Massilia litorea: one gene and its partner. The protein of the gene in region 2 interacts with the protein of the main gene of each other region in a pairwise test. Links are inferred from orthologs where the notes say so. Each region holds a gene or a part of one and is shown on either strand. Other genes may lie near its edges. The genes, in order: LPB04_RS11365 and LPB04_RS04240.

Region 1 (3,101 bases), 1.6 Mb from region 2 along the record:
GATCTTGACGGTGCGCGGCGTCGGCTTGTTGTCGGCGCCGACGACCATCAGGGTGTCGCCCTGGGCGCCGCCGCGGGTAACGGCCTGCTGCGGCACGACGATGCCGTTCGGCAGCTGGGCCTGGGCGATGCGCACGCGTACGTACTGGCCCGGCAACAGGGCGTTATCCTGGTTCGGCACCGTCGCGCGCAGCGTGACCTGGGCCGTGCCCGGATCGACGGTCACGTCCGAGAACAGCAGCTTGCCGCGGGTCGGCAGTTCGCTGCCGTCGTCGAGAAGCACGGTGACGGACGCGTCTTTCGCGCCGCCACCGGCCTGCTTGCGCAGGCGCTGCACTTCAGCCGCCGACTGGGTGATGTTCAGGTACATCGAGTCGGTCTGCTGGATCAGCGCCATTTGCGTCGCCTCGGCGGCGGACACCAGCGCGCCTTCGGTCACCAGCGCGCGGCCGATGCGGCCCGAGATCGGCGCATTGACGTTGGCGTAGCCGGAATTGATCTGGGCAATGCGCACCTGGGCGCGCGAAGCGGCCACGGCCGCCTCCGCCTGCTTCTGCGCGGCGACCGCATTGGTATACTCCTGCTTGCTGATCGCGTTGGCCTCGACCAGCGGCTTGTAGCGCTCGGCCTGGGCAGTCGCCTGGGTCAGCGTGGCCTGGGCACGGCCGAGGTCGGCCTGGGTGGCAGCCAGTTGTGCCTGGTACGGAGCCGGGTCGATCTGGAATAGCGACTGTCCTTCCTTGACCATGCCGCCCTCGGTGAACAGGCGCTTGAGCACGACGCCGTTGACGCGGGCGCGCACCTGGGCCACGCGGACCGGCTCGGCACGGGCCGGCAGTTCGGTCTGCAGGGCGACCGTTTCGAATTTGGTGGTGATGACGCCGACTTCGGGCGCGGGCATCTTGGCGCCGGCGCCAGGACCGGCCTGGGCTTCGTCTTTCTTGCCGCAGGCCGACAGCAGGGTCACGGCCATCAGCGTGCAGGCGGCGATCCGGGTGAGGGTCAGGTGAGAGGAGTGGGCAGAGCGCATTACGTGCTTCCTTCTGGTTTTTTGGAAAAGATGCACCCGCCCCAGAACCTCACAGGTCCCGCACACGGTTGCATCACTGGCTTTTACGGACTTTTTTATATACTATCACGAGTGTATGTTTAACGTGCAGGACCACCAAAAAACGGAGAAGACATGGCCCGCAGGACAAAAGAAGAAGCAGCGGCCACACGCGACAGCATTTTGGATGCTGCGGAGAAATTATTTGTTGAGCAAGGAGTCTCGCGAACGACCTTGCAGCATATCGCAACCCAGGCCGGTGTGACGCGCGGCGCGATTTATTGGCATTTCGACGACAAGGGCGCGCTCTTCAACGCCATGATGGAAAGGGTGACGCTGCCCTTCGAGTGTGCGCTGAGCAGCCTGGGGAAGTCGGATGCGACGACCGTGCTGGCCGACCTGCGCCAGTATTTCATTGAGATCTTCCGCGTGACGGAAACCAACCCGCAAGCCCGCCGGGTGCTCGAGATCGCCTCCTTGAAAGTCGAGTTCGTCAGCGAAATGGACGCCGTGCGCGTGCGCCGCCGCCAGAGCAAGGGGGAAATGATGGAGCAGGTGGTCGAGCGCCTCAAGCTGGCCCAGGCCGGGGGGCAGATCAGGGCTGACGTCGATCCGCAGCTGCTGGCGACCGGGCTATGGGCCCTGATGGATGGATTGATCCGCAACTGGATGTTCGAACCGACCTCGTTCAGCCTGATCGACCTGGGCGGCAACATGATCGGCACCATGCTCGACGGGATCCGCACCCGCTGACTTTGGCACGACCGCGTCGGCGCGGCCGGTGCACGCGTGGGCTCCGGAGCCCACCCTGCGTTACACATCGGCCAACGATCAAGATAGACGTCGGCAGCGGCGCACCGTAGGGTGGGCACTTGTGTCCACGCGGTACGGCATCAGCCTGGGGCATGCGCGTGTCCTGGCCGCAGCGCTTGCAAACCAATGATTCCGCACCGGCGAAAAAACAAACGCCGGCATTGCGCCGGCGTCCTCATCGACTCCAAGCCTGGCGGCTGGAGATCAACGCATCTCTTCGATCATCTTCTTGAGCTTCTTCGAATCGGCGACGAAGGCGCGAATGCCCTCGGCCAGCTTCTCGGTGCCCATCGCGTCTTCGTTGAGCATGAAGCGGAACGATTTCTCGTCGACCGCGATCTTCTCGACCGGGGCGTCGCTTTCCTGGCTCAGCTTGCGCTCGACCGGCGCATCGCTGTCGGCCAGCTTCTGCAGCAGGTCCGGCGAGATGGTCAGCAGGTCGCAACCGGCCAGCTCCAGGATCTGCGAGGTGTTGCGGAAGCTCGCGCCCATGACTTCGGTCTTGTAGCCATAGGCACGGTAGTACTGGTAAATGCGCTTGACCGACTGCACGCCCGGATCGTCGGCGCCCTGGTAGTCGGTGCCGCTCGATTTCTTGTACCAGTCGTAGATGCGGCCGACGAAAGGCGAAATCAGCTGCACGCCCGCTTCGGCGCAGGCAACCGCCTGGCACAGCGAGAACAGCAGGGTCAGGTTGCAGTGGATGCCGTCCTTTTCCAGGATCTCGGCGGCGCGGATGCCTTCCCAGGTCGAGGCAATCTTGATCAGCACGCGCTCGCGCGGGACGCCGGCCGCTTCGTACAGCGCGATCAGCTCGCGGCCCTTGGCGACGGTCGCTTCGGTATCGAAGGAGAGGGCGGCGTCGATCTCGGTCGACACGCGGCCCGGCACGAATTTCAGGATCTCGACGCCGAAGGCGATCAGGAGGCGATCGACGATCTCTTCGGTCGAGCCGCCGTTCGATTCGGCTACCGCCTTCTGCAGCAGCGGCAGGTATTCCGGCTTCTGCACGGCTTTCAGGATCAGCGACGGATTCGTCGTCGCATCCTGCGGCGCATAGGCTTTGATGGACTGGAAATCGCCGGTATCGGCGACGACCGTGGTGTATTGCTTCAGTTGTTCAAGTTGGTTCATATAATTTGCCTAAATTGTAATACTGCCAAAGTCGTAGGGTGGGCACTCCGTGCCCACGCGGTACGGCGCCTGCACAGTCGAAACGCCTGTTCAGCAGTCCGTCGCGT
Region 2 (3,121 bases):
CCTGCTGCGGCTCGGTGATCAGGCCGACGCCGATGGTCGGCACACCCGTTTCGCGTTTGATACGCTCGGCGAAGACGATCTGGTAGCCGGCACCGACCGGAATTTTCTGCAGCGGAGACACGCCGCCGCTGGAGACGTGGATGAAGTGGCAGCCGCGCTTTTCCAGCTCGTGGGATAACCGGACGCTTTGTTCCACATCCCAGCCGCCTTCGACCCAGTCGGTGGCCGAGATGCGCATGCCGACGCACAGATCCGGCACCGCCGCGCGCACCGCTTCGCACACCTCGAGCGGAAAGCGCATGCGGTTTTCCAGCGAGCCGCCGTAGTCGTCCTCGCGCCGGTTCGCCAGCGGCGACAGGAACTGGTGCAGCAGGTAGCGGTGGGCGCCGTGCAGTTCGATGGCGTCCAGGCCGAGCTGTTGTGCGCGCAGGGCGGCGTCGACGAAACCCTGCTTGATGCGCTGCAGGCCTTCGTGGTCCAGCGCCAGCGGCACGCTCTCGCCTTCGGCATGCGGGACACTCGATGGCGCGACCGTCTGCCAGCCGCGTGGCTGGTCGGGGTGGATGTTGGCGCCGCCTTCCCAGGGCACGTTGCTGGAGGCCTTGCGGCCGGCGTGCGCCAGCTGGATGCCGATTTTAATCGGTGAGTGGCGGCGCATCGCGGCGATGACCGGTTTCAGGGCTTCCAGGTGGGCGTCGGACCACAGGCCCAGGTCGTCGGGCGTGATGCGCCCTTCCGGGGTGACGGCGGTCGCCTCGATGATCAACAAGGCAGCGCCGGACAGGGCCAGGTGGCCGAGGTGGATCATGTGCCAGTCGGTGGCCAGGCCCTCGTCGGCCGAGTACTGGCACATGGGGGCGATGGCGATGCGGTTGGTCAGTTCGAGTGGCCCGAGTCGGTAGGGGCTGAACAGCATGCTCATGGGGACGGCTCCATTCTTGTTCGAATGGGCCAGTCTAGCGAACATGGGCGGATTCTGCAGGCGCACGCAACGCGTGGGCATGCCCACGCGTACGGACCCGTGATCAATCGCGGAAATAAAAAACGCCGCGGACTCCGCGGCGTTTCGATCAATTCACACGCACCACCATCAACCCGGCGCGCAACCCGACTCTGACATCCGGATTCGGGAACACCACCATCTCCTCCTCGTGGAACACCGAATACACGGTCTCCCCGTCGGTGGCGATCACTTCTCCCCGCTTGAGCGAAGCGAAATTCGGCGTCTCGCGACTAAAACCCATGCGGAAATCGTCGGACAGTTTGACGATCTCCTGCGCCACCTTGAACACGTGCGGCGCGGTGCGCGCCGCCGCCTGTTCGCCGCGCAGCAGTGCATCGAGCGCTGCGGAAGCGTCGACAAACTGGGCCATGTTGTTCTGCCCCAGCGTGCCGACCCGTCCCAGCTCCACGGTGCTGCCCGCCGCGGCGTGGTGCTCGGCCGAGTAATAGCTGTAGGTGCCGGCCGATTTCGGATTCATGACGATCGCGCCGATCGCGGCCTGCCCCAGCCAGTCGATCAATGCTTGCTTGCCGTGGTCGGCGATCAGGTCCGGCACGATCGCGAACATCGGGTAGTGCGAAGCGCGGATCGCCGTGTGCAGGTCCAGGTGCCAGCGCACCGGGCCGGTGCCCGCGAAGAAGGCGTCGGTGGCGGCGATCATCTCGTCCGCCCGTGCAGCCTCCGCTGTCCCGGCCAGCGCTCCGCGATCGGGCTTGAACATGCGGTTCAAGTCGGCGTCGATGAAACGCTTGCCGGCGGCGATCGCCTCGACATTCCCGACGCAGAGCATCAGGTCCACCGCCAGCGCTGCAGGCGCGCGTGAAAGGGCTTCGATCACGTGCGCGACCATTTCGATCGGCCCGGTCTCGTCGCCATGCACGCCGACCGACAGCAGCACCGCCGGCCGGGTCACGGGCTGCACACCCTTCACCGTCAGGATGCCCTTTGCGGGCAACCCGACGACGAAGCCGGCGTCGCGGAAGCGCTGCGCGACCGTGCCGAAATCGGCTTCGGCCAGCGCGCGCACCGCGTCAGGCACCTGATGGAGGGACGGTGCGCTCATGGTCTCAAGCCGCCAGGCGTTCCGGATTCGAGCCTTCCGACAGCGACCAGACGTCCAGCATTGCCTGTTCGAGGTCGGTGGCCGGCGCGTAACCGGTCAGGCCCATCTCCGACGTGACCTTGTCGACCGCCGCCAGCGCATCGCCGCTGCCGGCACGCTCGATCACCTGCAGCAGCAGGCGCTGCTGGGTGCGGCGCAATGCCTGCATCGCGTAGTTGCGCAGCTGTTCCTGCGACTTGCTTTGCGGCGGCAACTTGAGGCCGCGCTCCAGCGTGTCGATGCCGGCGCGCTCGCGCAGCGCCATGCCGACCTGCAGGAACTGGGCCAGCGACATGCCGCTTGGGCGCTGCACGGAGACGGCGGCGAACAGGAAAGTCGCCAGCGACTCGATGGTCTCAACAAGCTTCCAGGCCTGCACGAAGCGGCCGTTCAGGCCCGCATGGCCGTCTGCCTCCGACTTGGCAGGCATCAGCTGGCGCACCTGCTCGCTGTTGGCGAACAGCTGCGACAGTTCCTGCATGCCGTCGGCGCCCTGCGGCAGCGAGAGCACGCCTTCGATCACGGCGCGCAGCAGCGCACGGGTGCGCTGGTCGACCGCGACCGACACTTCACGCGGCACGCTCAGGGCATCGGCGTCGAGCGCGTCGAACACCGGCGCCAGGTTCAGCGCCGACCAGGCACGGCCCCAGGCTTTCACGACTTCCGCTTCGTCGACGCGGTGTTCGGCAGCCAGGTCGCGGATCATCAGCGGGCCGCAGCGGTTGACCGCCTCGTTCGCCAGCACCGTGGCCAGGATCGCATTCGCCAGCGGGTGATCGAGCGGGTCGCGGGTCGCGACCAGCTGGGCCGGGAAGTACGGACGCAGTACCGTCTCGGCCCAGGGTTCGTCGGTCAGCGGCAGCGCGGCCAGGATGCGTTTAAAACGGTTCTTGACGTTGGCGACGACGACCGCCAGTTCCGGCGCGGTGAGGCCGACGCCGAGCGCTTTGCGGCGCTGCAGTTCGGTGTCCGTCGGCAGCTGTTCCAGCTCGCGCGAGACGGCGCCCTCGGCTTCC

Evidence for each region.
Region 1: the proteins of LPB04_RS04240 (region 2) and LPB04_RS11365 interact in binary tests that used the Escherichia coli proteins (3 or more experiments, as listed by UniProt). The link is inferred for Massilia litorea from one-to-one orthologs.

What each region holds. Positions count from the first base shown.
Region 1 is NZ_CP062941.1:2,548,231-2,551,331, forward strand. What follows is about bases 257-3,040. They hold LPB04_RS11365 (TetR family transcriptional regulator), read left to right. Parts: upstream 257-1,281; coding sequence 1,282-1,800; downstream 1,801-3,040. Other genes in these bases: LPB04_RS11360 (efflux RND transporter periplasmic adaptor subunit), read right to left, coding at 257-1,029; tal (transaldolase), read right to left, coding at 2,065-2,994. In the rest of the region: more of LPB04_RS11360, read right to left, coding at 1-256; LPB04_RS11375 (GAF domain-containing protein), read right to left, coding at 3,085-3,101.
Region 2 is NZ_CP062941.1:947,789-950,909, forward strand. What follows is about bases 69-2,872. They hold LPB04_RS04240 (succinylglutamate desuccinylase), read right to left. Parts: upstream 2,067-2,872; coding sequence 1,071-2,066; downstream 69-1,070. Other genes in these bases: LPB04_RS04235 (NADH:flavin oxidoreductase/NADH oxidase), read right to left, coding at 69-922; LPB04_RS04245 (NAD-glutamate dehydrogenase domain-containing protein), read right to left, coding at 2,071-2,872. In the rest of the region: more of LPB04_RS04235, read right to left, coding at 1-68; more of LPB04_RS04245, read right to left, coding at 2,873-3,121. UniProt on the Escherichia coli protein: Transforms N(2)-succinylglutamate into succinate and glutamate.